DNA from 3 places in the Lelliottia sp. GFLA7 genome. Region 3 is predicted to be linked to each of the others. Evidence: predicted binding sites of a transcription regulator. Region 3 holds the regulator's gene; each other region holds the start of a gene.
The links. The regulator LexA, encoded in region 3, represses DNA repair genes until DNA is damaged. The targets are predictions, from matches to a motif close to TNCTGTATGTACATACAGNA.
Positions count from the first base shown of each region.

Region 1: a site for LexA is predicted at 7,635-7,654, ahead of sulA (SOS-induced cell division inhibitor SulA). Genes of this name have one in related genera too.
Region 2: a site for LexA is predicted at 8,157-8,176, ahead of dinB (DNA polymerase IV). Genes of this name have one in related genera too.

Region 1 is NZ_JBWLAQ010000001.1:499,727-510,070, forward strand. Features, by position in the region: gene hspQ (heat shock protein HspQ) at 1-209, shown strand, start outside; gene AC07RN_RS02555 (CoA-binding protein) at 244-657, opposite strand; gene csgI (curli synthesis inhibitor) at 831-1,493, shown strand; gene mgsA (methylglyoxal synthase) at 1,575-2,033, shown strand; gene helD (DNA helicase IV) at 2,068-4,122, opposite strand; gene AC07RN_RS02575 (YccF domain-containing protein) at 4,246-4,692, shown strand; gene yccS (YccS family putative transporter) at 4,712-6,874, shown strand; gene AC07RN_RS02585 (TfoX/Sxy family DNA transformation protein) at 6,831-7,457, opposite strand; gene sulA (SOS-induced cell division inhibitor SulA) at 7,675-8,184, shown strand; gene ompA (porin OmpA) at 8,541-9,596, shown strand; gene matP (macrodomain Ter protein MatP) at 9,658-10,113, opposite strand; gene AC07RN_RS02605 (AAA family ATPase) at 10,300-10,344, shown strand, end outside.
Region 2 is NZ_JBWLAQ010000014.1:13,667-24,010, forward strand. Features, by position in the region: gene AC07RN_RS20665 (ABC transporter permease) at 1-475, shown strand, start outside; gene AC07RN_RS20670 (gamma-glutamyltransferase family protein) at 485-2,086, shown strand; gene AC07RN_RS20675 (amidohydrolase) at 2,140-2,910, opposite strand; gene fadE (acyl-CoA dehydrogenase FadE) at 3,019-5,463, opposite strand; gene lpcA (D-sedoheptulose 7-phosphate isomerase) at 5,702-6,280, shown strand; gene AC07RN_RS20690 (class II glutamine amidotransferase) at 6,429-7,196, shown strand; gene dpaA (peptidoglycan meso-diaminopimelic acid protein amidase) at 7,167-7,907, opposite strand; gene dinB (DNA polymerase IV) at 8,194-9,252, shown strand; gene pepD (cytosol nonspecific dipeptidase) at 9,305-10,344, opposite strand, start outside.
Region 3 is NZ_JBWLAQ010000003.1:35,825-46,168, forward strand. Features, by position in the region: gene plsB (glycerol-3-phosphate 1-O-acyltransferase PlsB) at 1-571, opposite strand, end outside; gene AC07RN_RS10450 (diacylglycerol kinase) at 726-1,094, shown strand; gene lexA (transcriptional repressor LexA) at 1,204-1,812, shown strand; gene dinF (MATE family efflux transporter DinF) at 1,879-3,198, shown strand; gene AC07RN_RS10465 (CsbD family protein) at 3,344-3,553, shown strand; gene zur (zinc uptake transcriptional repressor Zur) at 3,638-4,153, opposite strand; gene AC07RN_RS10475 (cupin domain-containing protein) at 4,270-4,758, shown strand; gene AC07RN_RS10480 (conjugal transfer protein TraF) at 4,977-6,236, shown strand; gene dusA (tRNA dihydrouridine(20/20a) synthase DusA) at 6,318-7,313, shown strand; gene pspG (envelope stress response protein PspG) at 7,450-7,692, shown strand; gene AC07RN_RS10495 (NADPH:quinone reductase) at 8,005-8,988, opposite strand; gene dnaB (replicative DNA helicase) at 9,051-10,344, shown strand, end outside.

The sequences.
Region 1 (10,344 bases), on a different contig from region 3:
CCGATGAGCTGGCGGCTAACGCGGAACTTCGCGCAACGCCCTGGTATCATGTGGTGATGGAAGACGATGATGGCCAACCCCTTCACACTTATCTGGCAGAAGCACAGTTAAGCAGTGAACCGCAGGACGAGCATCCGGAGCAGCCGTCGATGGACGAATTGGCGCAAACTATCCGTAAACAGCTCCAGGCCCCGCGCCTGCGAAATTAACCCATAAAAAAGCCCGGAATGCGCCGGGCTTTTTTTATTTCGCCAGACCTAAACGCGGTATATCAATTGCCGGACAACGATCCATCACCACATTCAATCCCGCATCACGCGCCAATACCGCCGCCTGCTCGTTGATAACTCCAAGCTGCATCCACAGCGTTTTCGCACCAATCGCAATCGCCTCCTGCGCTACGCCCCACGCCGCTTCAGAGTTTCGGAAGACGTCGACCATATCTACCTTTTCTGGAACATCCGCCAGCGTGGCATAGCCTTGCTGCCCCAATAGCGTTTTACCGGCCACTTTCGGTGATACAGGAATGACGTGATACCCCTGATCGAGAAGATATTTCATCACCCGATAGCTTGGGCGATCGGGTTTGTCACTTGCGCCTACCAGTGCGATGGTGCGGGTCGAGGTCAGAATGCCGATAATATCGTTCTCTTTCATGGTGTTTCTCCTGGCTTTTTTTAAAGTGTACGCCAAAGAACCGCAGGCAACCATTCATCCCATACATCTGTATGAGGGCAAAACGTCGGAATATGTCTATATGTTAGTAAACGTGTTTATCGAAAAATTTAGATACATTATTACGACGAAAGTATATTCGACGGGAGCGCCCTATGAAGACTGGCATTGTCTCAGCTGTACTTGCGTTAGTGATGCCGGTTTGCGTGTATGCCACGACGCTTCGGTTATCAACCGACATCGACCTGCTGGTTCTGGACGGAAAAAAAGTCTCCAGTTCATTACTGCGGGGGGCGGACAGTATTGAGCTGGATAATGGGCCGCATCAGATCGTCTTTCGTATCGAAAAAAATATTCGCCTCTCCAATCATGAACAACGCCTTTATATTTCTCCCCCGCTGGTAGTGAGTTTCAACACCCAAAAAATCAGCCAGGTGAATTTTAATTTGCCGCGTCTGGAAAACGAACAGGAATCCGAGGCGTTTGAGGCAGCGCCGCGAATTGAATTACTGGATGGCGATGCCATGCCCATTCCCGTGAAGCTGGATATTTTGGCATTAACCAAAACGCCGAAGGGAACGGATTATGAAGCGGACACCGAACGCTACAACAAAGCGGGCAAAAGCGCGTCGTTACCGGGATTCGCCACCATGATGGCCGACGACAGCACGCTTTTATCCGGCGTATCGGAACTGGATGTGATCCCCCCGCAATCTCAAACGCTGACCGAACAGCGGCTTAAATTCTGGTTCCAGCAGGCCGATCCCGAGACCCGCACGCGATTTTTGCAATGGGCGAAGCAGCAACCTTCGTCATAAGCCGCATTTTTTTGCCCTTTCTCTTGCAGCATCAGGCGCTTCCCGTCATCTTGTAGCCAGTTAACCTGACGGAAAGAGATTATGGAACTGACGACACGTACCCTACCAGAACGTAAGCACATTGCGCTGGTGGCACACGATCATTGCAAAAAAATGCTGCTTAACTGGGTTCAGCGCCACCAGCCGTTGCTGGAAAAACACAACCTGTCGGCGACAGGCACCACGGGCAATCTGATTCATCGTGAAACAGGGCTGGAAGTGAATGCGATGCTGAGCGGCCCGTTGGGTGGCGACCAGCAGGTCGGCGCGCAGATTTCGGAAGGCAAAATTGATGTGCTGATTTTCTTCTGGGATCCGCTGAACGCAGTCCCACACGATCCGGATGTGAAAGCCTTGCTACGCCTCGCAACGGTATGGAATATCCCTGTGGCCACTAACCTTTCAACCGCAGACTTTATTATTGAGTCACCGCACTTCAACTCATCGGTTGAGATTCTGATCCCTGATTACCCGCGTTATCTGGCCGAGCGTCTCAAGTAAAAAGATGCCGGGCTAACATTGAGCCCGGCACACACTAGGGTTTTCTCGCCACTGGTACATCGATATTTTTCAGAATATCCACAAAACAGGATGGATTATCCTTAGCGAACAGCAGCCAAACCCGGTGACGCGCACGGGTCATCGCGACATAGAGCAGCCGACGTTCTTCCGCATCGGGGTAATCTTCTGTCTCGGGCAACAGCGCCTGTTCCATAACTGACTCCCGCGCCGGTGCCGGGAAACCATCGCTCCCGTCCTGTAAGCCGAGCACAATCACGAAATCTGCCTCCTGCCCTTTGCTGGCGTGGATGGTCATGAAATCAAGCTGTAGCTTGGGCCAGCGCATGGCCGCTTTTTCCAGAAGTGACGGTTTAAGATGATGATAGCGCGCCAGAATCAGAATCCGTTCGTCTGCTTTGACAAATCCGCTCAACTTATCAAGCAGGGCTTCAAGCTGATCGTCTGGCAGCAGCATGACGGCTTTTTTATCGCCCGATGAAAGACTGTTGAGCGGTTTTGCCAGCTGATGGGGGTTTTGCTGAATAAACCGGTTAGCGATTTCACCGATGCGCGAGTTAAAGCGATAGGTGGTATCCAGATCGCTGCGATCGCCTTCGCCAAAGTAGTGGTGGAACGCGGTCGTTAACGACAGTTGAGCCCCACTGAATCGATAAATGGCCTGCCAGTCGTCACCTACTGCAAATAACGAGGTGTGTTTATTTTGTGCTCGTAATGCGGCCAGCAAAGCGGCGCGCTGCGGAGAGATATCCTGAAATTCGTCCACCAGAATATGCTTCCAGGGGCTGACGAAACGGCCCTTCTCGAGAATGATAATGGCCTGATGAATCAGCCCGGAGAAATCCACCGCGTTTTCTTCTTTCAGCGCGGTTTTCCAGGCTTTCACTAGCGGCGCCATCAGTTTGACGCGTTTTGTAAAGAGCGCGCGCACTTCCTCGGGCGCACTCTCAATCATCTCCGCCTGTGAACCACCATGCATGCGCATCAGACTCACCCAGCGGTCCAGACGCGATCCCAGACGCCGCATCAGTTTTTCATCCTGCCAGAAACTGCCTTCAGGTACCGTCCAGTTGAGTTCTTCTTCAAGCCACTGTCGCCATCCCTTTGCCATGGCCTTTTTTTCGCTACACTGCTGCTGCAACGTCTTAATAAACAAAGAAAGCCTGGCCTGGGTGTCGTTTTCCAGTTTACTGATAACAGGCGCTTTTTTACTGCCCTGCTGAATGATGTGCAGGGCCAGTGCGTGGAATGTTCTGGCCGTGATGTCTCGCGTATGCAACCGGTCGTGAATACGTTCGTCCATTTCTTGCGCGGCTTTACGCCCAAACGCCAACAGCAGAATTTGCTCGGCTGTCGCTTCGCCTCTGGCGAGCAACCATCCTGCGCGGGCCACCAGCACTGATGTTTTTCCGCTGCCTGCGCCCGCCAGCACCAGCAGTGAATGCTCCCCGTTGACCACGGCTCGCGCCTGCGCAGGGTTTAAAGGCGAAGATTCGATTTGGCTGAAGAATTCCGCGTGCTGCGCCAGCATCTCGTCGGTCCATGCCTGATTATGCGCGAGCCTGCTTTTATCTATATCGGTTAACCACGCCTGGCATTGACGCCAGGCATCGCGGCAATTTTCAAACTCATCAAGTCGTGAAACCGGAAGCGGAAGCGCGGTAAGGGCCTGGTGAATGCGTTGCTGCATGTCAGCCGTTTGGGCGCGCGTGAGCCATTTTTTTTGTTCACTGCTCTGCGCGATATCGGCTAAAACCTGCTGGAGCACTTGCCTCGCGACCTCGCTCATCTCATCGCTCCACTTTTGCCAGAGCGTATTGAGCTGATGATGAAATCGCTGGGTTTCGGCCCATTCCGTTCCATGCAAACGAACCACTTTATCCGCAGGTAAGACAAACTCCAGTTCGCCCCACACCAGGCCGCGCTTGCAATGAATAGCTAATAACTGATTGAACGGAATGAGGTACTCGTGACGCTCGCCCGAGACTTTCACGCCAGCGTTGAGCAGAACAACTTTATCGTAAGGATGTTGCGCCAGGCGTTTGCCTAATGATGTTGCTTTTAGTTCCATGTCCAGCCTGATCCACGCAGTGATAGTTTACGCATTAGTTTACCTGCCAGTTTTCAGGTGCTCCAGCCTAAAAAAACGTTACAATCATCAGGCTTTAATCATATCGAAAAGAAGTGAGGGTTTATGCGTACCGTTCTGAATATTTTGAACTTTGTCCTTGGCGGTTTTGCCACGACGCTTTCCTGGCTTTTTGCCACGCTGGTCAGCATTGTGCTGATTTTTACACTTCCGCTAACGCGCTCGTGCTGGGAAATCACCAAACTGTCCTTTGTGCCTTACGGCAATGAAGCCATTCATGTTGATGAACTCGAGCCCGGCAACAAAAATGTCCTGATGAATACTGGCGGAACATTGCTGAATATTTTATGGCTGATCTTCTTTGGCTGGTGGTTGTGCCTGATGCACATCGCAGTAGGCATTACACAGTGTATTACGATTATCGGTATTCCGGTTGGGATCGCCAACTTCAAGATTGCGGCTATTGCTCTGTGGCCGGTAGGTCGACGCGTAGTCGCCGTGGAAGTTGCGCAGGCTGCACGTGAATCCAATGCCCGCCGTCGTTTTCAGTAAATAAGGATAAGCCGCCCACATGCTAAGCCCATTGCTTCGCAGATACACATGGAACAGTGCCTGGCTCTATAACGTCAGGATTTTTATCGCGCTTTGCGGCGCGGCAGCGCTGCCGTGGTGGCTCGGCGACGTTAAACTCACTATCCCGCTGATACTCGGCGTGGTTGCAGGCGCACTCGCCGATCTTGACGATCGGCTTGTTGGTCGCTTGCGAAACCTCGTGATTACACTGGTCTGCTTTTTTATTGCTTCCGCATCGGTCGAGCTGCTTTTCCCGTGGCCGTGGTTATTCGCCCTCGGGTTGATGGTTTCTACCACCGGGTTTATTTTGCTGGGGGGGCTTGGGCAGCGCTATGCAACCATTGCGTTTGGCGCGCTGCTGATCGCGATTTATACCATGTTGGGCATATCGCTTTATGACCAGTGGTATCAGCAGCCACTCCTGCTGCTAATGGGGGCCATCTGGTACAACGTACTTACGCTGACCGGGCACCTCATTTTCCCGATTCGCCCGTTGCAGGATAATCTCGCCCGGAGTTACGAACAGCTGGCGCACTATCTGGAACTCAAGTCCCGACTTTTCGATCCCGATATAGAAGAAGAGAGTCAGTCGCCGCTATACGATCTCGCTCTGGCGAACGGACAGCTTGTGGCCACGCTCAACCAAACTAAAGTCTCCTTGCTCACCCGCTTACGTGGCGACCGCGGTCAGCGAGGAACCCGGCAAACGCTGCACTATTACTTTGTCGCTCAGGATATTCATGAGCGCGCCAGTTCATCGCATATTCAGTACGCTGCGTTGCGCGAGAAGTTTCGTTATAGCGACGTGATGTTCCGCTTCCAGCGACTGCTTTCGATGCAATCCCAGGCTTGTCAGCAACTGGCTCGTTCCATTTTGCTGCGAACGCCGTATCAACACGACCAGCGGTTTGAGCGCGCTTTTACTCATCTCGACGCCGCTCTGGATCGCGTTCAGGCAAGCGGTACATCGCCGGATCAGATGAAAGCCCTCGGCTTCTTGCTGAACAACCTGCGCGCCATCGATGCGCAGCTCGCGACAATCGAGTCGGAGCAGGCGTTGGCAAGGCCGGGTCATGATACTGAAAACCAACTTGCCGATGACGGACTGCATGGTGTTTCAGATATATGGCTTCGTTTGAGCCGTAACATTACGCCCGAGTCGGCACTTTTTCGTCATGCGGTGCGGATGTCTGCCGTGCTTTGCACAGGTTATGCTTTTATCCAAATAACGGGCTTAAACCATGGCTATTGGATTCTGCTGACCAGCCTGTTTGTCTGTCAGCCAAACTATAATGCGACGCGTCACCGGCTCGCGTTAAGAATCATCGGAACCCTTGTGGGGGTCGCCATTGGGCTTCCTGTGCTCTATTTCGTCCCGTCAATTGAAGGACAACTGATCCTTATAGTGATTACCGGGGTCCTGTTTTTCGCATTTCGTCACGTCCAGTATGCGCACGCTACGATGTTCATCACCCTGCTGGTTCTGCTTTGCTTCAACCTGCTAGGTGAAGGCTTTGAAGTTGCGCTGCCACGCGTGATTGACACGCTAATTGGTTGCGCCATTGCCTGGGCAGCAGTGAGCTTTATCTGGCCAGACTGGCGTTTCAGGAACTTACCGCGCGCACTGGATCTCGCGATCAATGCGAACTGCCGCTATCTCGACGCTATTCTTGAGCAGTACCATCAGGGTCGTGACAACCGTCTGGCGTATCGTATTGCCAGACGTGATGCGCACAACCGTGATGCGGAACTGGCTTCAGTTGTCTCGAACATGTCAACGGAACCCCGTGCAACACCAGAAATTCGCGAGGTAGCCTTCCGGCTTCTATGTCTTAACCACACCTTCACCAGCTATATTTCGACCCTGGGTGCGCATCGTGAACAGTTAACTAATCCCAACATCCTAGCCTTACTTGATGACACCGTATGTTACGTTGACGATGCGCTTCATCATCGTCCCGCTGACGAGCCACGTGTACAAATGGCGATTGACGAACTCAGCCAGCGCATCGCGCATTTTGATCCCGGTACAGACAGCAAAGCTCCGCTTATCCTCCAGCAAACGGGCTTGCTCATTGCCCTTCTGCCCGAGATCTGTCGACTACAACAACAAATCGCTACTTATCGGAATGATTATCAGGCTTTACAGAAAGCGCATTAAACCACTCATTAAGCTCCCGACGCCTGGCAGTCGGGAGTGCCGCCTCATGTAACCCTTCGATAGCCCCCGCGAGAGCAAACAGGACCTTAATGCCGAGGTGCTTGTTTTTAGCTCTAATTTTCAGCCAACTTTCTTCAGCGCCTAACATTCGGAGCATCGTTTCACTGGTAATACCCGCTTCGTAGAGGAGAACTTCAATCTGGAAAGTCAGGTTGGGCAAATCTTTGAGCCTGTGCCGATTATCCCGCTCGACACGTTCCAGTCGTGCTGCTTCTAATGCAAAGCTGGAAAGTTGCAGGAGCTTTTCCCGATCCTGCCAAAGCCCCTCATCCACGCGGTAATAGTTCAACAGAACGGGCCTGCCACGTTTTACCAATTCCAGATATGCCGAATTATGTTTTACACAGTACTGCGCGCTCTCTTCACACGCTCGCAGATACAGTTCGCCCTCCGACACCATGGCGAACACAGCCTCATTTACCGCTAATGTATAGCCACCAAAAAGTGCCCTATGGTGGATATCACCCAAAGATGAGAGGTATTCTTGGGATTTATAGATCCGTTCGTATGATATCTTTTTCATGATATTATCCTTTAAAATCATGCAGTAACAACGCCATTAATTACTATCGGATCCGCTAGCAGAAAAATAGGCAACTTATTGTCACTCGGCAAGATGAATTTTCCATATTGGCCGATCTCGAACGAAATTTGCGAGGCGCTTTCCGAAATTGAGGTTGATCTTTAGTCATACAGGGGTTACTGTATATTCATACAGTAACTACAGGGCTGGAATGATTATGCACACTTCAATCTATGCAAATCGCTCAACATCTTTTTCTCCATCCGCGGGAAATGACACGCAAAATACTTTCGAGCGTGTTTCGACCGGGATGATAAGTGAAGTGGTTTATCGTGAAGACCAGCCCTTGATGACACAGTTGCTGTTGTTGCCGTTATTGCAGCAGCTCGGTCAACAGTCACGCTGGCAGCTCTGGTTAACGCCAAAGCAAAAATTGAGTCGCGAATGGGTTCAATCTGCTGGATTACCGCTCGCGAAAGTGATGCAGATTAGCCAACTCGCCCCATGCCATACGGTAGATTCAATGATTCGCGCATTGCGCACTGGGAATTACAGCGTGGTGATTGGCTGGCTATCAGAAGAATTAACGGAAGATGAACATTTTCGTTTGGTTGAAGCCGCCGAAGAAGGTAACGCGATCGGCTTGATAATGCGTCCAGTTAATCCCGATTCTCTCGGCAGAGGACACCTGTCTGGGCTAAAAATTCACTCTAATTTGTATCATTAAGTAAATTTAAGATTTTTCCTGGAACTTTTTTTGACAGTTGGACAGCCGATTAGTTCCATAAGAAAAAACTTCGTCAACGCCTGTCTGGCGCGGTTTCCCTTAATTTTACAGCATAAAATCCGCATTCAAAATGTTAAATATTATGTATACGGAGCTTTTTTTTTCATATGCCTGACGGAGTTCACACTTGTAAGTTTTGAACTACGTTGTAGACTTTACATCGCCAGGGGTGCTCGGTCTAAGCCGAAGATATCGGTAGAGTTACTAGTTTGAGCTCGCCCCCCGGTGAAGGATTTAACCGTGATTTCTCAACGAGATCTTCATGGCGATTTTTGGATGATAACGAGGCGCAAAAAATGAAAAAGACAGCTATCGCGATTGCAGTGGCACTGGCTGGCTTCGCTACCGTAGCGCAGGCCGCTCCGAAAGATAATACCTGGTATGCAGGTGGCAAACTGGGCTGGTCTCAGTTCCACGACACTGGCTGGTACAACAGCACCCTGAACAACGATGGCCCAACTCATGAAAGCCAGCTCGGTGCAGGTGCGTTTGGTGGCTATCAGGTTAACCCGTATGTTGGCTTTGAAATGGGTTACGACTGGTTAGGTCGTATGCCATACAAAGGCGACAACGTTAACGGCGCATTCAAAGCTCAAGGCGTACAGCTGACCGCTAAACTGGGTTACCCGGTAACTGACGATCTGGACGTGTATACCCGTCTGGGCGGCATGGTATGGCGCGCAGACTCCAGCAACAGCATCCGTGGCGACGACCATGACACTGGCGTATCTCCAGTATTCGCTGGTGGCGTAGAGTGGGCAATGACCCGCGATATCGCTACCCGTCTGGAATACCAGTGGGTTAACAACATCGGCGACGGCAACACCGTTGGTGTTCGTCCAGACAACGGCATGCTGAGCGTAGGTGTTTCCTATCGTTTCGGCCAGCAGGAAGAAGCAGCGCCAATCGTTGCTCCAGCTCCGGCACCTGCTCCAGAAGTACAGACCAAGCACTTCACTCTGAAGTCTGACGTTCTGTTCAACTTCAACAAAGCGACTCTGAAACCAGAAGGTCAGCAGGCACTGGATCAGCTGTACACTCAGCTGAGCAATCTGGATCCTAAAGACGGTTCAGTAGTGGTTCTGGGTTACACCGACCGTATCGGTTCTGACGCTTACAACCAGGGTCTGTCCGAGAAACGTGCACAGTCTGTAGTTGATTACCTCGTGTCTAAAGGTATCCCAGCTAACAAGATCTCTCCACGTGGTATGGGCGAATCCAACCCAGTGACTGGCGCTACCTGTGACAACGTGAAACCTCGCGCTGCACTGATCGACTGCCTGGCACCAGATCGTCGCGTAGAGATCGAAGTTAAAGGTATCAAAGACGTTGTAACTCAGCCTGCGGCATAAGTTATCGTCTTATAAAAAAACCCCGCCATGCGGGGTTTTTTATTATCTGAAGAAACGTGGTTCACTCTTTTTTTCCCAGCATCGCCTGAAGATCGTTTTTCAGCGTAGACATCTGGTTGGCATATTTCTCTTTGTGCTCCGCATCTTCAATCAACTGTACGACCGTTTCAGAAAGCGTTTTACCCCGCCGTTGAGCAAGCCCCGCTAATCGTTGCCAGACCATGAACTCAAGATCGATTGATTTCTTGCGAGTGTGCTGATGCTCAGCGTTAAAGTGCCGTTTGCGGCGAGCGCGGATGGTCTGTTTCATACGGTTCAGTAATGCTGGGTTGATATGCTTCTCTATCCAGCTATTAACATGCACCGGTTCGTTTTCGAGTGTCAGTAATAAATCCACCGCTTCTTTTGCAGCACTGGCTTCGATGTAGCAGGTGATCAGCTCCCCTTCACGGTGCTTTTTGACCAGGTACTTCCATTTCCAGCCGCTTTCGAGATTTTCCAGTTGTTGATATTTCATTGCGATCTCAGTGTTACCTCGTAACTCTGTTCAGAATATCAGTTTTTTGACAATCTGCTGAAAAGAAATCATATCCTGTGAGCTGTTACGCCGCTTTCGCTGCCTGATTTACCTAATCCCGGTTGGGCAGAGACCGATGCTTACGGTATACTCCACGGTTTTACATCTAACTAAAAAACATCAACTTTGACCATTACGAAACTAGCATGGCGTGATTTAGTTCCTGATACC
Region 2 (10,344 bases), on a different contig from region 3:
GGCCTGTCCGTTCCTGATCATGGCGATCGCGCTGGGGGCTTTTTTAGGTCCAAGCCTGACCAACGCGATGATCGCTATCGGTTTATCCGCCATGCCGATCTTTGCGCGACTGACGCGCGGTCAGGTGATCGCCATCCGCAACGAAGAGTACATCGACGGGGCGCGAGCAATTGGCCTGCCGGATCGCTGGATCATCATCAAATACGTGCTGCCAAACGTGATGTCACCGATTCTGGTGCAGGCTACGCTGGCGATTGCTTCCGCGATTATCGCCGAAGCCAGTCTGTCGTTCCTCGGCCTGGGCCAACAGCCGCCAAACCCATCGTGGGGTTCCATGCTCAACACGGCAAAAGGTTTCCTGGAACAATCCCCCTGGATGTCCATTTTTCCTGGCATCGCTATTTTCCTGGCGGTGCAGGGCTTTAATTTACTCGGCGACGGGCTACGCGATGCGCTCGATCCGCGCCACGACTAAGGAGTCATGATGACCAAAGCGCTTGATTTTACGACCGGTTACGCGTCACGACGCCCTCCGATGATGGGGCACAATGCGGTCGCCACCTCTCAGCCCCTGGCGGCGCAGGCTGGGATGCGCATGCTGCAGCTCGGCGGCAATGCCGTTGACGCCGCGATTGCCACGGCCATGGCGCTCACCGTCGTTGAGCCAACCGGTAACGGAATTGGCAGCGATGCGTTTGCCATCGTCTGGGACGGTAAAAAACTGCACGGTTTGAACGCTTCGGGCCGTTCGCCTGCCAGCTGGCATGCGGATCTGTTCGCTGGCAAAACCGCCATGCCAGAGCTTGGCTGGGATGCCGTTACCGTACCCGGCGCGGTGTCTGGTTGGGTGGCGCTGGCAGAACGTTTCGGCACGTTGCCGATGACGACACTGGCGCAACCGGCCATTGAGTATGCACGCAACGGTTTCCCGGTTTCACCGCTGATTGGTCATCTGTGGCAGCGCGGCTATAACAAACTGAAGGATCAGCCGGGCTTTAGCGCCTGCTTTGCCCCAGAAGGCTGCGCTCCGCGCGTCGGTGAGATTTTCCGTAATCCGGCGCAGGCCAATTCCCTGGAGCTGATTGCCAAAACCAACGGTGAAGCGTTCTATCGTGGCGAACTGGCGCAGAAAATTGCCGCCTTTGCCAAAGAGCACGGCGCGCATTTGACGGCTGAGGATCTGGCGAATCATCGCGTTGATTGGGTTGAGTTGCTGTCGCGCGACTTTGCGGGCGGCTCGGTACAAGAGCTACCGCCGAACGGTCAGGGGATTGCGACGCTGATTGCTCTCGGGATTCTGGAACAGTGCGGAATTGAGCGCCATCACCCGGATTCTGTGCAGTCGCTGCATCTGTCAATCGAAGCGATGAAGCTGGCGCTGGCCGATCTGGATCGTTACGTGGCCGACGAAGAACACATGGAGTTCGCGGCGAAAGCGTTGTTGACCGATGAGTATCTGGCATCGCGCGCGGCACTGATTGACCACGATAAAGCGTCAGATTTTACCTACGGCGCGCCGACGCAAAGCGGGACGGTTTACCTTTCCGCAGCCGATTCCAGCGGCATGATGATCTCCTTTATTCAGTCGAACTTTATGGGCTTTGGCTCCGGTGTGGTTGTGCCGGATACCGGCATCAGCCTGCAAAACCGTGGCTGCGGTTTTGTGCTCGACCCCAAACACCCGAACGCGCTAGCGGGCGGCAAGCGTCCGTTCCACACTATCATTCCGGGCTTTGCGATGGATGGAAACGGTCAGCCGCTGATGTCATTTGGCGTGATGGGCGGCCCAATGCAGGCGCAAGGGCATATGCAAATGGCGCTGCGCATTATGTTGCATGGACAAAACCCGCAGGCGGCAATCGATGCGCCGCGCTGGCGCGTGGTGCAGGGCAGGGAAGTGATCGTCGAATCGACGTTTGATCGCAATACGATTGCGGCGCTGCGCGAGCGCGGGCATCAGATTGTGGTGGAAGATCCGTTGCAGGAATACAACTTCGGCGGTGCGCAGGTGATTTACCGCATGCCGGAAGGGCATTACGTTGCGGCAACCGAAAGCCGCAAAGACGGACAGGCATTAGTCAGCTAACGATTGATCCACCCTCTCCCCAGTGGGGAGAGGGCTGTTGCGCAGGGATAAACTCACCCGATGCTAAACGGATCTGCATCCTGCCACGCAGGAAACTTCTCCCGATATTCTTTCAGCGCCGTCAGCGACAGTTCGGCGTCAATACGCGTCGCCTGATGCGCCTCCGCCGTTGCCAGAATTTCACCTTGTGGAGTCACCACCCGGCTATCACCGCGATAGTGGTGTCCGTTACCGTCCGTGCCGACGCGATTGCAGCCGACGACATATGCCTGATTTTCAATTGCACGCGCCACCAGCAGCGCCTGCCAGTGCAGCGAGCGCGGGGCTGGCCAGTTGGCGACGTACAGCGCCAGATCGTAATCATTGCGGTTGCGTGACCACACCGGGAAGCGCAGGTCGTAACACACCAGCGGCAGGATCCGCCAGCCGCGCCACTCAAAGATCACCCGCTCGTGACCCGCTTCGTAATGATGATGCTCATCCGCCATGCGGAACAGATGGCGTTTGTCGTAAAAGTGCAGCGTACCGTCCGGCTCGACCAGCAGGAAGCGGTTAACGGGGCCGCGATCGGTTTGCAGCGCCGCGCTTCCCGCTACCAGGGCATTGGTTTGCTGAGCCTTGGTATGCATCCAGGCGACCACTTCGTCCTGCGGCAGAGACTGTTTTGCCGCCTCCATGGCGAAGCCGGTCGTGAACATTTCTGGCAGAACAATCACATCGCGCCCGGAAATATCTTCGAGCTGGCGATCAAAATGGCGCAGGTTGGCAGGGCCATCCATCCACACCAGGGGTTGTTGCAGTAGGGTAATCTTCAAACCAGGCACAATTCAGACTCCTCGTCAGACAGCATTTTGACACTGTAGCACGGGGCAAAGAGAAAATGTGGCAATAAAAAACCCCGCACAGGGCGGGGTTAGTGGGAGCGTAGCGGGTTATGCCGCTTCAGATTTGCGGACCTGCTCCGGCAGCTTTACCGGCTTGGTCGCCAGCTCGTCGTGCTCGAAATCATCGACGTTGATACTGCGCAGACGGCTCTCTTCGGCTTTAATCAAAACGGCGGCTTCGGTGTGATCGATAATTCCACCCGCCAGCGCCTGTTCTGCCAGCGCATCCAGACGTGTAAACGGCAGGTTTTTGCCGAGCTGTTTGCAGATCTTCTGATGGATAGGATCGGCAGCCATGACGTCCAGCAGCGCCGCTTCCAGCAGACCGACCGGATTGTGCTCGCTTGGCGTCAGGTACTGACCGCGGCCAATACGGGAGCGCGTCGCGCTTGGGACCTGCAGGATCTTCGCCACTTTGTGATCGAGTTTATCGGACGGGGCGAGATAGTGACGCCCGGTCGGGAAGATCACCACGCGCAACGCGCCTGCAACCAGTCGATTCGGGAAGTTCGCCAGCAGATCGTCAATCGCCTGTTCTGCTTTATACAGCGCATCCTGTACGCCCCAGTGCACCAGCGGCAGATCCGCTTCGTGACGGCCTTCATCGTCGTAGCGTTTCAGCGTGGCAGATGCGAGGAACACCTGGCTTAACACATCGCCGAGACGGGCAGAGATACGCTCGCGGCGCTTCAGGCTGCCGCCCAGGACGGCCATCGACACGTCAGACAGCAGCGCGAGGTTAGCGCTCAGACGGTTCAGGTGCTGGTAATAGCGTTTGGTTGCATCGCCGGTTGGCGTGGCGCTGGTCAAACCGCGCGTCAGGCCGAGCCAGAAGCTGCGTACTTTGTTGCTGCCCACGTGGCCGATATGCTTGAACAGCAGCTTATCGAAGGCGTTGACGTCGTTATTCTGCGCCGCCGCCATCTCTTCCAGCACATACGGATGGCAGCGAATCGCGCCCTGACCGAAGATCATCATGCTGCGGGTCAGAATGTTTGCCCCCTCAACGGTGATGGCAATCGGTGCGCCCTGATATCCGCGTGCCAGGAAGTTGCTCTCGCCAAGCATGATGCCTTTGCCGCCCGCGATATCCATTGCATCAATAATTGACTGCTGTGCGCGGTGGGTACAGTGATACTTCACGATAGCCGACAGCACCGCCGGTTTTTCACCGAGCATGATGCCGTAAGTGATCAGCGATGCAGCGGCGTCCATCACGTAAGCGTTGCCCGCGATACGTGCCAGCGGCTCTTCGATACCTTCCATCTTGCCGATGGAGATTTTGAACTGGCGGCGAATGTGCGCGTAGGCGCCGATACCCATCGCCACAGACTTCAGGCTGCCGGTAGAGTTTGACGGCAAGGTGATACCGCGACCGACCGACAGACATTCCACCAGCATCCGCCAGCCCTGACCGGCCATGCTCGGACCGCCGATGATGTAATCAATCGGCACAAAAATGTCTTCGCCACGGGTTGGACCGTTCTGGAACGGGACGTTCAGCGGGAAGTGGCGGCGACCAATTTCAACGCCCGGCGTGGAGGTTGGGATCAGCGCACAGGTAATGCCCAGATCTTCTTCATCGCCCAGCAGTTTGTCGGGGTCAGAGAGCTTAAAGGCCAGACCCAGTACGGTCGCGATAGGCGCAAGGGTGATATAGCGTTTGTTCCAGGTCAGGCGCATACCCAGCACCTGCTGACCCTGCCAATCGCCCATGCAGACCACGCCGGTATCCGGGATCGCACCGGCATCAGAACCCGCTTCCGGGCTGGTCAGCGCGAAGCATGGAATTTCCTGTCCACGAGCCAGACGCGGCAGATAGTGATCTTTTTGCGCTTCAGTGCCGTAATGTTGCAGCAATTCGCCCGGGCCTAACGAGTTCGGTACGCCGACGGTGATCGCCAGAATCCCGGAGACACCTGCCAGTTTTTGCAGGACGCGAGCCTGAGCGTAAGCGGAGAATTCCAGACCGCCGTACTCTTTTTTGATGATCATCGCGAAGAAGCGATGCTCTTTAAGGAACGCCCACAGCTCCGGCGGGAGATCGGCCATTTCATGGGTGATCTGGAAGTCGTTCGCCATGCGGCATGCTTCTTCAACCGGGCCGTCGATAAAGGCCACTTCTTCGGCCGTTAAACGCGGCTGCGGATAGTTGTGCAGTTTTTTCCAGTCAGGATTTCCCTGGAACAGATCGCCTTCCCACCAGGTTGTGCCCGCGTCGATTGCCTCTTTTTCAGTGCGGGACATCGGCGGCATCACTTTACGGAAGCCTTTAAACACGGGCGCGGAAATCATCGACTTACGCATCGCCGGTACGTTCAGCGGCAGCAGGATGATGGCCAGCGGCAGGACAAGCCAGATAGTCCACAGGCCCGAAAGACCCAGCGCAGCGGTCCAGGCCAGTAAAATCAGGCTGCTCAGAAGTAAACCTACGCGGTGATAAAACAGCACACCGAGCAGAACAACGGTTGCGAGAATGCTCAAAATCATCATAAAGAAAAGCTCCCTGTCTTGTAGGAGGTCTGACCACTTGTGATGATATGGTTGTAGTGGATGTTATTTCTTTTAGCAATACGTTCACAAAATAATTACAACCTGGTTCACAATGTTCAGGGTGTGGCAGGCACGAATCATCAAAACGCCGGATGATTCGCATGGCTTTAGCTTCTCGCTTTTATCGCTATCCGGTACACTCCGTAAGTTATTTCATCAATACTGAAGGATTATCCTCATGTACCAGGATCTTATTCGTAACGAACTGAACGAAGCAGCGGAAACGTTAGCTAACTTTCTGAAAGATGAAGCCAATATTCATGCAATTCAGCGCGCGGCGGTTCTGCTGGCGGACAGCTTTAAAGCAGGCGGCAAAGTGATCTCGTGCGGTAACGGCGGCTCTCACTGCGATGCGATGCACTTTGCAGAAGAGCTGACCGGTCGCTACCGTGAAAACCGTCCGGGCTATCCGGCGATTGCGATTTCTGACGTGAGCCACATCTCCTGCGTGGGTAACGACTTCGGTTATGACCATATCTTCTCTCGTTACGTTGAAGCGGTTGGTCGTGAAGGTGACGTTCTGCTGGGTATTTCTACTTCCGGTAACTCCGCAAACGTTGCCAAAGCGATCGAAGCGGCGCGTGAGAAGGGGATGAAAGTCATCACTCTGACCGGTAAAGATGGCGGTAAGATGGCAGGTTCAGCGGATATTGAAATTCGTGTGCCGCACTTCGGCTACGCCGACCGCGTTCAGGAGATTCACATCAAAGTGATTCATATCCTGATTCAGTTGATCGAAAAAGAGATGGTTAAGTAAGACGGCTCTTTTGTTTGCCATTTTGAAGCCGGGCAGTGCTCGCACTTGTGACGTACACAGGTACGCGCCGGGTGTCGCGCGCTGTCCGTATCCAAACTGGCTGTAACCATTACGCCTTCTCGCGTTCAGGCGTTTTTGGAGGTGATGTATGTGCGAATTGCTCGGGATGAGCGCCAATGTGCCAACCGATATCTGCTTTAGTTTCACCGGGCTGGTGCAGCGCGGTGGAGGAACCGGGCCGCATAAAGACGGCTGGGGCATTACCTTCTACGAAGGCAAAGGCTGTCGCACGTTCAAAGATCCGCAACCGAGCTTTAACTCCCCGATTGCCAAACTGGTGCAGGATTACCCGATCAAATCCCGCTCGGTGATCGCGCATATTCGTCAGGCGAATCGCGGTGAAGTGGCGCTGGAAAATACCCATCCCTTTACCCGTGAACTGTGGGGCCGCAACTGGACTTACGCGCATAACGGACAGCTGACGGGTTATAAAACGCTGGAGACGGGCAATTTCCGCCCAGTGGGGGAAACCGACAGTGAAAAGGCGTTTTGCTGGCTGCTGCATAAGCTTGCCGAGCGCTATCCGCGTACGCCGACCAACATGACCGCCGTGTTCAAATACATCGGCTCGCTGGCCTGTGAGCTGCGTGAGAAGGGGGTCTTTAATATGCTGCTGTCGGATGGGCGCTACGTGATGGCGTTCTGCTCGACCAATCTGTTTTGGATAACGCGCCGCGCGCCGTTTGGTGTCGCGAAGCTGCTCGATCCGGATGTGGAAATTGATTTTCAAACGGAGACCACACCTAACGATGTGGTCACGGTGATCGCCACTCAGCCACTGACGGGCAATGAAACCTGGCAAAAGATTATGCCAGGCGAGTGGGTCTTATTTTGTCTCGGGGACCGCGTAATTTGACGCCAGCTGTGGATGGACGACTTCGTGGCTCAGCGGTTTGCTGACGATGTAGCGTCCATCTGCAACCGAAACGGTTGGCGGTTTATGCGTCTGCTCGAAGTAGTCATAGCCCGGTTTTAGCTGTTTCCAGAACTCCGAGTAGGTCGAGAACTTATGACGCTGCATGTTGGCATCCGTCATTCTGAACGGATAGATGCTCACCTGCACGCCCGCCTGACCAAACACCAGTGCGCCAGTCACAAACTGGAAAATCTCATCAATACCGCCGTCCGTCATGGCGTAACAGCCAATAGACACGCAGGCACCGTGAATCATCAGGTATTTGCCGTCGTAACCGTGTGCACGGTCATAGGCGTTCGGGAAGCCGATATTAATGGCTTTATAAAAGCGGCTGTCAGGTTTGAGCTGATTACGTTGAACGGTGTAGAACCCTTCAGGACTTTTGAAATCACCCTGACGCTGTTTCGGGCCTAATCCGCCGGAATAACTACAGATTTTGTAGCTATCAAGCAGTTGATATGTCTCGCCCATTTTGACAAATAGATCGAGTGTGCGTTCTTCCTTGAAGATCTGAATATAAACCGGTGATCCCATTAACTGCTGTTTATATTCTTTGCTGATTGGTGTTGTTGAACTGTTGCTACTTAATAGCCCAGCAAACGAGAGACACGGAATCAGAAGCATCGCAATGAACAATGCGATTTTACGCATACTACAAGTTCCTTGATAAAGCCAAACCAACTTGCCAGGACGGCAAAAGAGACCCGAAATCAGAATATTCTGGATTAGGAGCGCTCACATTAGCATCGCTGAATTTTTTCGCAAGCGCGAAGCCATGAGTTTACAAAATAGTTTTCTTTATACTGCATTCACGGCGGAATAACTGTAAGAACAGTGTAAAAGCGCGCCTTATTCGGACGATTGCCTTCGCGACAGAGTGCTTCTCAATGTCTCAACTTTTACTGTATACTTATCCAGTGATGAGTGAGGGCTTACTATGCGCAAAATAATCCATGTCGATATGGACTGCTTTTTTGCCGCAGTAGAGATGCGAGACAATCCGGCGTTGCGGGATGTCCCCATCGCGATTGGCGGTAGCCGCGTCAAGCGTGGCGTAATCAGCACCGCCAATTATCCGGCGCGCAAATTTGGCGTGCGCAGCGCCATGCCTACAGCGATGGCGCTCAAGCTCTGCCCTCATCTGATTCTGCTGCCCGGCCGTTTCGATGCTTATAAAGAGGCCTCGGTTCGTATTCAGGAAATCTTCTCCCGTTACACTTCGCTTATTGAACCGCTGTCGCTGGATGAAGCTTATCTGGACGTGACGGACAGCCTGCACTGCCACGGCTCCGCCACGCTAATGGCGCAGGAGATCCGCCAGACCATTTCTGATGAACTGAATCTCACCGCTTCGGCGGGGATCGCGCCGGTAAAGTTTCTCGCCAAAATCGCCTCGGATCTCAACAAACCTAACGGCCAGTACGTGATCACGCCCGATGAGGTTCCGCATTTTTTGAAAACCCTGCCGCTGAGTAAAATACCCGGTGTCGGCAAAGTCTCCGCCGCCAAGCTGGAAAACCTGGGGCTGCGCACCTGTGAAGACGTGCAGAAAAGCGATCTGGCGATGCTGCTGAAGCGTTTTGGTAAGTTTGGGCGCGTGCTGTGGGAGCGCAGTCAGGGGATTGACGAGCGCAGTATCAACAATGAACGCCTGCGCAAATCCGTGGGTGTCGAGCGCACGCTGGCAGACGATATTCACGACTGGAACGATTGCGAAACGATTATCACCGAACAGCTTTATCCCGAGCTGGAACGGCGGCTGGCAAAAGTGAAGCCGGATCTGCTGATTGCGCGCCAGGGCGTGAAGCTGAAATTTAACGATTTCCAGCAAACCACGCAGGAACACGTCTGGCCGAAACTTAACAAAGACGATCTGATTGCGACAGCAAAGAAAACCTGGCAAGAACGCCGCGCGGGAAGGGGAGTCAGGCTGGTGGGCCTGCATGTCACGCTGCTCGATCCTCAGCTTGAGCGACAACTGGTACTGGGGCTATAAAAAAGCCCGGCGCTAACCGGGCTTTTCATGTCACTCTCTTAAGAGAGGGCGATTATTTTGCCGGAATGGATTTCAGCAGTTCGGTCAGCAGCGTCCAGTAGTGGCCCACGCTTTCGATATGAACCTGTTCATCCGGGGAGTGCGGCCCGGTGATGGTCGGCCCAATGGACACCATATCCATATCCGGGTACGGTTTTTTGAACAGACCGCACTCAAGACCGGCGTGGATCACCTGAATATTTGGTGTGCTGTTGAACAGACGCTGATAAGTCTCGCGCACCAGTGCCATCACCGGAGAGCTTGCGTCTGGCTGCCAGCCTGGGTAGCTGCCTTTAGCAGACGTTTTCGCGCCAGACAGTTTGCCCAACGATTCCAGCATGCTCACCACGTACTCTTTACCGCTGTCGATAAGAGAACGGATCAGGCAGATGATTTCTGCGCTGTCGTCGCTCATGGTCACAACGCCCACGTTCAGGGAGGTTTCTACCACGCCTTTCGCCACGTCAGAGTTACGGATCACGCCGTTTGGCGTCGCGTTCAGCAGCTGAACAAAGCTGTCACGTGACGGTTTGGTCAGCGCCGCTTTATCGCTGGATACGGCTTCCAGAACCACGGTCAGATTTTTCTCTTTCGCGGCCAGTTCGTTTTTCAGGATATCCAGATACTCGGTCGACAGTTTTTTCAGCGCGTCGACTTTATCCGCGGCAATGGCAACGGTCGCGAAGGCTTCACGTGGGATCGCGTTACGCAACGTACCGCCGTTGAAATCCACCAGACGCAAATCCAGTTCGTCTGCATGACCCGCCAGGAAGCGCGCCAGCAGTTTGTTGGCATTACCCAGGCCCAGGTGAATATCACCGCCTGAGTGACCGCCTTTCAGCCCTTTCAGCGTCAGCTTGAAGGTCTGGAAACCGGCCGGAACCGCTTCACGGGACAGCGGCAGCGTAGAGATAAAATCAATCCCGCCCGCGCAACCCATGTAGATCTCACCTTCTTCTTCTGAGTCGGTGTTGATCAGGATATCCGCCTGCAGCCAGTTGGCCTGCAAACCGAATGCGCCGTCCATGCCGGCTTCTTCGGTCATGGTCAGCA
Region 3 (10,344 bases):
CCAGTTTTTGGGCGATAATTTTATCGGTGCCGTGCTCATCAGCCATGTGGCGTAACGACACCGACGGCGAGAAACGAACAAAACTATCGCGACCCAACCATGACACGGCAAAGAATTTTTGGACGCCGTTAAGCATGCGCAACGGCGGATTCTCTTCACCTTTTTGACGCCCTGGACGACGACCAAACATCACCGACACCGGCACCATCTGGACATCCAGATCGGGGTTGCTGCGGTGCAGATCAAGATAGTCGTGGAACAGTTTGATCGACTCTTCTTTCGGCGTGTAATAGGTAAACACGCGCGGCCCGCCGTGGATAAACACATAGCGAGGGAGAAGGGTGCCGTCGATTTCCAGGGGTTCCAAAGGATCCGGTAAATCGTGCGCCAGACATTGGGCGCGCAGCGTGAGTAAGTCTGCCTTCGAGTTATAAGGCAAAACGTACATAATAGGGCGTGAGGTATCGAGCCCTAATTCCAGCGCGGGTTCCGCCGGGATAGACTTACTTTTTACCAGTACGCTTAATGGTAAATTAAGTAATTTGTAGTAAATTCGTGGCCAGCCGGACATAAACGATGTAAAGCCTCTGGTTAATAATGCAATTGCGGCGCAAGGATAACAGAAAGCGCGCAAGATTTCTGTTGTTACCCGTCATACTTCAGGCTGCTGCGAAACCCGCCGCAGCCCTTGTTACTGACGCTAAATCTAATAAAAGGTTCTTTTAATGGCCAATAATACCACTGGGTTTACCCGAATCATCAAAGCTGCCGGTTATTCATGGAAAGGTTTCCGCGCGGCATGGATAAATGAAGCCGCCTTCCGGCAAGAAGGCGTTGCCGCAATTATTGCCGTGATTATCGCGTGCTTCCTTGATGTTGATGCTATCACCCGCGTACTTCTCATCAGCTCAGTACTGTTGGTGATGATAGTGGAAATTCTCAACAGCGCTATCGAAGCCGTTGTTGACCGTATTGGCTCTGATTTCCACGAACTTTCTGGTCGTGCGAAAGACATGGGCTCTGCCGCTGTACTGCTGGCGATTATCATCGCTGCCATTACCTGGGTCACCCTCCTTTGGTCACATTTTCGATAAGCTTTCAGGAATCGAATAAGTCTCTGGTTTTTTGTGCAGTTTTTGATTCCAAATTCGCCTTTGACTGTATATACTCACAGCATAACTGTATATACACCCAGGGGGCGGAATGAAAGCGTTAACGGCCAGACAGCAAGAGGTGTTTGATCTCATCAGGGATCACATCAGCCAGACGGGAATGCCACCCACGCGTGCGGAAATCGCACAGCGCCTGGGCTTCCGTTCACCAAACGCCGCGGAAGAGCATCTTAAAGCGCTGGCACGTAAAGGCGTTCTTGAGATTGTTTCAGGCGCGTCTCGCGGTATCCGCTTACTGGTGGAAGAAGAAACGGGCATCCCTCTTATCGGTCGCGTTGCGGCGGGTGAGCCGTTGCTGGCACAGCAGCACATTGAAGGCCACTATCAGGTTGATCCGGGTATGTTTAAGCCGAGCGCAGATTTCTTACTGCGTGTTAGCGGTATGTCCATGAAGGATATTGGTATTCTGGACGGCGATCTGTTGGCGGTACATAAAACTCAGGATGTGCGCAACGGACAGGTTGTTGTTGCGCGTATTGACGACGAAGTCACGGTTAAGCGCCTGAAAAAACAGGGTAACACCGTGCAACTTCTGCCTGAAAACAGTGAGTTTTCTCCGATTCTGGTGGATCTGCGCGAGCAAACCTTCTCTATTGAAGGGTTGGCGGTTGGCGTTATCCGCAACGGTGAATGGCTGTAATTTCTCTCTGACAGGCTGCGTCATCCACGCAGCCTGACTGTCTTATCTCGCTTCCGGTAATTTCCTATGTCTCTGCTGACAACTTCAGACAAGGCATTATGGCGTCTTGCGCTGCCAATGATTTTTTCCAATATCACCGTTCCTTTGCTTGGACTGGTGGATACGGGCGTCATTGGACATCTTGATTCTCCCGTCTATTTAGGTGGCATCGCGATTGGTGCGATGGCGACCAGCTTCCTCTTTATGCTGCTCCTGTTTTTGCGCATGAGCACGACCGGACTGACCGCCCAGGCCTTTGGCGCGAAAGATCCGGTACGCCTTGGGCGGGCGCTGGTTCAGCCGCTGATCCTGGCGTTAGGTGCCGGGCTACTGATTGTCGTATTGCGTACACCTCTGATCGATCTGGCGCTGCATATTGTCGGTGGCAGCGAAGCCGTGCTGGAACAGGCGCGCCGTTTTCTGGAGATTCGCTGGCTCAGCGCCCCTGCTTCACTCGCTAACCTCGTTCTGCTTGGCTGGCTACTCGGTGTGCAATATGTCCGTGCCCCGGTCATTTTGCTGGTGGTGGGGAATGTCCTGAATATCGTTCTCGATCTGTGGCTGGTGATGGGTTTGCATATGAATGTGCAGGGTGCCGCACTGGCAACCGTTGTCGCGGAATATGCCACGTTCTTTATCGGCTTATGGATGGTCAAACGTGTATTGGTGATGCGTGGCGTTTCGCTCGCGATGCTGAAAAATGCCTGGCGGGGCAATATGCGCAAGCTGCTGGCGCTGAACCGCGACATCATGTTGCGCTCTCTGTTGCTCCAGCTATGCTTCGGTGCGATGACCGTATTGGGCGCGCGTCTTGGGCCTGAGATCGTTGCGGTCAACGCGGTGCTGATGACGCTACTGACGTTTACCGCTTATGCGCTGGATGGTTTTGCCTATGCCGTTGAGGCCCACTCGGGTCAGGCATACGGTGCGCGGCAGGCCGGAAAATTACAAGAAGTCTGGCGTGCTGCCTGTCGTCAGTCCGGGTTGGTCGCACTGGTGTTTGCGCTGATTTACGCTCTCTTTGGTGGGCATATTGTCGCCCTTCTGACGTCATTACCTGAACTGCGTGAGCTGGCTCGTCATTACATTTTCTGGCAAGTGGTTTTACCGGTGGTGGGTGTCTGGTGTTATTTGCTGGATGGCATGTTCATTGGTGCGACCCGGGGCGCGGAAATGCGCAATAGCATGGCGGTCGCCGCGGCGGGTTTCGGTTTGACCTTGCTCACCGTCCCCTATTTGGGGAACCATGGTTTGTGGCTGGCGTTAGCTGTCTTTCTTGCTCTGCGAGGCCTGTCGCTGTGGGTTATCTGGCGGCGTCACTGGCGCAAAAACAGCTGGTTCTCGTAGCGGCTTCTTTTGGCAAAATGGTTAAAGATTCTGAATATCGAAACGACTGCCGAATCCTTATCTACAATTATTATCACGTCCAGCAGGAAATGAACGTAACGGACGATACAAATTTACGTGATAACCGAACGATGAGGACATGATTATGAATAAAGACGAAATCGGCGGTAACTGGAAACAGTTTAAAGGTAAAGCGAAAGAGCAGTGGGGTAAGCTGACTGACGATGATATGACCATTATCGAAGGTAAGCGTGACCAACTGGTCGGTAAAATTCAGGAACGTTACGGTTACCAGAAAGATCAGGCCGAGAAAGAGGTCGGTGATTGGGAAAAACGTCACGATTATCGCTGGTAGGTAATTCTGTAGCGAAAAGTTCTACCCGAAAATACATGGACGTACTATCCCTGAGGGCGGCTTAAAGGCCGCCCGATTTGCATTTTAGCGCGGCTTCTTTTTTACATGAATTGAGTGATCGTGCTGACACGCATCTTGATGACTGCACGCTTCCACCTCCACACAGGCCGAACACAGGCCATGTGCTTCAATCACATTATGACGTAGCGCAAAGCCCATTTTGGCCGCCAGCGAATGCATAATGTCTTCTACCCCTTCCGCCGCTTTTTCCTTCACGGCTCCGCATCGGTCGCAGATAAACATCGCAGATGTGTGCGTCGGTTGATCGAACAAGTGGCAAAGCACATAGCTGTTTGTTGATTCCACTTTATGCACAAAGCCTTGTTCCAGCAGGAAATCGAGCGCACGGTAAACCGTCGGCGGTTTAGCCTGCGGCTCGTTAACACGCAGCAGATCAAGCAAATCGTAAGCGCTGATCGCGTTTTGTTGGAGGCTCATCAGACGCAAAACTTCAAGGCGCTGCGGGGTCAGGCGCACATTGCGTTGCGCGCAGAGCTTTTCAGCTTGCACGAGCAGCTCCTGCGTTGTGGTCTTATCCATTTGCACCTCGAAGAGTAGTAGGCCGGAAAACCCCCACTTTATCATGTTCTGTTAAAAACGCCGAGATCCCACGCGGTGTGCTATACCTGACGCAACGCAATATGGGGAGATAAACAATGAAAAGACCTGACTGCATTCAACACTGGCGCGACGTCGAGGGAGCAGACGATTCGACGTATCCGGACAGTGAAGAACGCTTTGCAATTGGTGCGCCGCTGGCTCGCAAAATGGGGCTAAGGCGTATTGGAATCCATCATGAGCGCTTACCGCCGGGTCGTCGCACTTCCTATCCGCATGCAGAAAGTGACGAGGAAGAGTTTATCCACGTTATTGAAGGTCATCCGCAAGTGTGGATCAACGGTTATCTGTGGAAGCTAGAGCCAGGGGACAGCGTCGGTTTTCCTGCCGGAACGGGCGTATGCCACACCTTTATCAACAACACCGACGAAGATGTACGACTGCTGGTAGTAGGGGAAGCGAACAAAAAACACAACCGTATCTACTACCCGCTTAACCCGATGTATGCCGCCACTCGAGAAGACCGTTGGGTCGACCATCCCCCGCAGTTTTTTGGTCCCCATGACGGAAAACCTGGGCGAAAATAATTTCCTCTTCTATAAATATTGAGGGCCGTCACAAATACAATAGGCCAGTTGGGTGATTTAACTTAAGGAAATAGCAGGTCTTTTGGTTCCTATTCACAGCAATAGTTCGCTCCCGTATGGGCGTAAATAGCGGGGGTTGTTTAATAACACTATAAGACGGGCATACTGTGAAAAAAACTTTTAAATTTTCGGTGGTTAGCATTGCTGTATCTCTGCTGATGGCAAATCAGGCGTCTGCCGCTAATACCTGGACGGAAGCGCGTAGCGATGCAATGGGTGGTACGGGTGTGGCGGCGGGCAATTATGGCAGCGGGGTGTTAATCAACCCGGCGCTGTTGGCTAAAGCTAAACCGGATGATGACATTACCGTCATTTTGCCGTCCGTTGGCGCCAGAATTACGGATAAAGATAATCTTCAGGATCAAATCGACGACATCAGTGACAAAGTTGACCACTACAGCGATGTTGTGGACAGTCTAACTGCAGCAGAGATTATCGCTAACCCATTAGGTTCTGTTAATCAGTTCCAGGGCGCGGCAAAAGATCTCGCTGACGAACTCAGCAGTCTAAAAGGCAAAACGGCGCGGGCAAATGCGGGTGCAGGTATTGCGGTCAGTATTCCTAATAACGTGCTCTCAGTGGCCTTTGTGGCGAAAGGCAATGCGCATGCGCGCGTAAGCTCTTCTATCGATCAGCAAGATATCGACTATCTGCGCAGCATCCAGAACAGCAAAATTGTCGCGGGTGGGGTTGCACTGGACGCCGCATTAAACGGCACCGATCAAATTACCAAAAACCTTAACTCCACGGCGTCAGGCCGGGCAGCGATTGTCTCTGACTACGGTGTTGCGGTTGCCCGCCAGTTTGATATTGCGGATGTTCCAGTTTCCGTGGGTATCACACCAAAACTGCAGAAAACCTGGCTCTACAACTACACCACGTCCATTTACGACTACGACAGCAACGACTGGAACAGCAGCCGCTACCGTACAGACGATACCGGTTTTAACGTCGATGCCGGTGTGACCGCTGATTTTGGCGAAAACTGGACGGTAGGCTTGAGCGGGCAGAACCTGATGTCTCGTGATATCGATACCAAAGACATCCGTATCCGTAATGGCCGTACGGGAGAGGTGGTGAACTATAAAGATACCTACCAGATCCGTCCGTTGGTGACCGCTGGCGTGGCGTGGCACACCGATCTGCTGACCTTAACGGCTGATGGCGACCTCACCGAAACCAAAGGCTTCAAAAGTGAAGAAAACTCACAATACGTGGGCGTCGGTGCGGAAGTCACCCCGCTGAGCTGGCTGGCAGTCCGTGCCGGTTACCGTGCGGATGTGAAGGGTAACGATAGCAACGTGTTCACCGGTGGTGTCGGATTTGCACCGTTCAACACCGTCCATGTGGATCTGATGGGTCTGTATGGCGAAGACGAAACCTGGGGCGCCGGCGCGCAGTTGAGCGTGACGTTCTAAGGAGATCCGGAGGCCATGCGCCTCCGGTTTTCTTTGTGCTATAGTAGCGCCCCTTTTCCAGCAGATGCCTAAAACTTCGCCATGTCGTCAGAATTAAAGTCCACTTTCCCTGCACACCGTTTCTCCATCGCGCCGATGCTCGACTGGACGGACAGACATTGCCGCTACTTTCTGCGTCAGTTGTCTCGTCACACGCTGCTGTACACCGAAATGGTGACCACCGGAGCGATTATTCACGGTAAGGGCGACTATCTGGCCTACAGCGAAGAAGAGCATCCTGTGGCGCTGCAGTTGGGGGGCAGCGATCCTGCCGCGCTGGCAGAATGTGCAAAGCTTGCAGAAGCGCGTGGCTACGACGAAATTAACCTCAATGTGGGTTGTCCGTCCGATCGCGTGCAGAACGGCATGTTTGGCGCCTGTCTGATGGGCAACGCGCAGCTGGTGGCTGATGGCATTAAAGCGATGCGCGACGTGGTGTCGATTCCTGTTACCGTCAAAACGCGTATTGGAATCGACGATCAGGACAGCTACGAATTCCTGTGTGATTTCATTGATACCGTTGCCGGGAAAGGCGAGTGCGAGACGTTTATCATTCACGCACGCAAAGCCTGGCTGTCGGGTCTTAGCCCGAAAGAAAACCGCGAGATCCCGCCGCTGGATTACCCGCGTGTGTATCAACTCAAGCGTGATTTTCCGCATCTGACGATGTCGATCAACGGTGGCATTAAATCTCTCGAAGAGGCTAAAACGCACCTGCAGCATATGGATGGCGTGATGGTTGGGCGTGAGGCGTACCAAAATCCGGGTATTCTGGCGACGGTCGACCGCGAAATCTTCGGTATTGAGGGTGCGGACAGCGATCCGGTTGCCGTGGTGCGTGCGATGTATCCCTACATCGAACGTGAGCTGAGCAATGGCACCTATCTGGGGCACGTCACCCGCCATATGCTTGGGCTTTTCCAGGGAATTCCGGGCGCGCGTCAATGGCGTCGTTACCTGAGTGAAAATGCGCATAAAGCGGGCGCAGATATTGAAGTGCTGGAACACGCTCTGCGCCTGGTCGCCGACAAACGATAATTTTCACTAAAAGATCGTCAAATTCACCACGCCCTGCACATCGCTGCGGGGCGTTTTTTTTCTAAATCAGTAAGTTAATTTTGGCACGTTTCTTGTAATAGCTTTGGCATCGTTGTGGGATATTCGGGAGAGCGCCATGCTAGAACTACTTTTTGTGATTGGATTTTTTGTCATGCTGATGGTGACGGGTATTTCATTGCTCGGGATTATCGCCGCGCTGGTTGTCGCCACGGCGCTGATGTTCGTCGGCGGGTTGTTTGCGCTGATGATCAAACTGTTGCCGTGGTTACTGCTGGCGATTGCGGTTGTGTGGGTCATAAGGGCAGTGAAACCGCCAAAAGTCCCAAATTATCAGCGCAATAACCGCTTTCGTTACTAAGGTATTGAGGCGTTCGTCACATACCTGTAACTTTTCCGGCAGCACGGCTTAGAACAGAATAGGATTTACTTATCAAATCTGTCACTATTGTTGCCGTTAAAGAATTCATCGCGCTGTACCCTACATACAGCCGAACTAAAAAAAGAAAGGGCTTCCCACGGGAAGCCCAATTTCTTATATCCCCGTCATAATTCAAGCCGCAGATGCGTTGGCTGCTTTCATTCACCCCAGTCATTTACTTGCGTAAGCTCCCGGGGATTTATTCAATTGCCGCCTTTCTGCAACATGAATTATTGAGGGGAAACGAGCAAATTAGGGAAGCAGCAAACTCGATCCCTCTGTCGCACGACTTTCCAGCACCTCATGCGCGCGCTGCGCCTCGCTCAGCGGATATTTCTGCGCATCAGACACATCCACTTTAATGACGCCGCTGGCGATCAACGAGAACAATTCGTTACTGGCTTCGGTCAATTCATCACGCGTAGTGATATATCCCTGAAGGGAAGGGCGAGTCACATACAGCGAGCCTTTCTGGTTCAAAATGCCCAGGTTAACGCCCGTCACTGCGCCGGAGGAATTACCAAAGCTCACCATCAGCCCGCGGCGTTGCAGGCAATCCAGCGAGGCTTCCCAGGTGTCTTTCCCCACAGAGTCATACACCACGCGCAGCTTTTTACCGCCGGTGATCTCTTTCACCCGCTCCGCAATGATCTCTTCACGATAGTTAATCACTTGCCATGCACCAGCCTGTTTTGCACGCTGCGCCTTTTGCGCACTGCCGACGGTGCCGATCAGTTTTGCGCCCAGCGCCTTCGCCCACTGACAGGCGATTAACCCTACGCCGCCTGCGGCAGCATGGAACAGGAACGGCTCATCCGGTTTGATTTCGTAGGTTTTACGCAGCAGATAGAAGACCGTTAGCCCTTTGAGAAATGATGCTGCGGCTTGCTCAAACGAGATGGCATTGGGCAGTACTGCAGCTTTATCGGCAGGGACGTTATGAACAGAGCTGTAAGCACCCAGCGCCGACTGCGCATACACCACGCGGTCGCCTTCTTTAATATGCTTAACGGCGCTGCCGACTTTGACCACCACGCCCGCCGCTTCGGTTCCCAAACCGCTCGGCATGGTCGGTGGCGGATACAGCCCGCCGCGAATATAGGTGTCGATGTAGTTGATGCCAATCGCTTTATTTTCTACCTGGACTTCGTTCTCACCAGGCGCGGCTGGAGTGAACTCCACCGCTTTGAGTACTTCGGGGCCACCATGCTTGTGAAATTCAATGCGCGTTGCCATGATTCCTCCAGAAAATGTGGTAATCTTTCGACCCATTCTTTATCTCGGTAACTCCATTCACTATGGCAGGAAATAAACCCTTCAACAAACAGACTGAACCCCGTGACCGCGACCTCCAGGTTGCCGGGCTAAAGGTCCCGCCGCACTCGATTGAAGCGGAACAGTCGGTGTTGGGCGGTTTAATGCTGGACAACGAACGCTGGGACGATGTCGCCGAGCGTGTCGTGTCTGACGATTTCTATACCCGTCCGCACCGCCATATTTTCACCGAAATGGCGCGTCTGCAGGAGTCGGGCAGCCCGATTGACCTGATCACGCTCGCGGAATCGCTTGAGCGTCAGGGGCAACTGGATAGCGTCGGTGGTTTCGCCTACCTCGCAGAGTTATCAAAAAACACGCCAAGTGCGGCGAACATCAGCGCGTACGCTGACATTGTGCGCGAACGTGCGGTTGTGCGTGAAATGATCGCCGTAGCAAACGAAATCGCCGAAGCCGGTTTTGATCCACAGGGCCGGACCAGTGAAGATCTGCTGGATCTCGCGGAATCACGCGTATTTAAAATTGCCGAAAGCCGGGCAAATAAAGATGACGGCCCGCGCAATATCGCCGACGTGCTTGATTCGACGGTTGCGCGCATCGAAGCGCTGTTCCAGCAGCCGCACGACGGCGTCACGGGCGTGAACACCGGTTATGACGACCTGAATAAAAAAACCGCCGGTTTGCAGCCGTCGGATCTGATTATTGTCGCGGCACGTCCGTCGATGGGTAAAACGACATTTGCGATGAACATCGTCGAAAATGCGGCGATGTTGCAGGATAAACCGGTACTTATCTTTAGTCTGGAAATGCCTTCAGACCAGATCATGATGCGTACCCTGGCGTCGCTGTCACGCGTCGATCAGACCCGCATCCGTACCGGCCAGCTCGATGATGAGGACTGGGCGCGCATCTCTGGCACCATGGGCATCCTGCTGGAAAAACGTAATATTTATATCGATGACTCTTCCGGCCTGACGCCGTCCGAAGTGCGCTCGCGCGCGCGTCGTATTGCCCGTGAGCACGGCGGCATTGGTCTCATCATGATCGACTACCTGCAGCTGATGCGCGTTCCGTCGCTGTCGGATAACCGTACGCTGGAAATCGCCGAAATATCTCGCTCGCTCAAGGCGTTAGCGAAAGAATTACAGGTGCCCGTCGTCGCACTTTCTCAGCTTAACCGCTCCCTGGAGCAACGTGCTGACAAGCGCCCGGTTAACTCAGACTTGCGTGAATCTGGCTCCATCGAGCAGGATGCCGACTTGATCATGTTCATCTATCGTGACGAGGTTTATCACGAAAACAGCGACATGAAAGGCA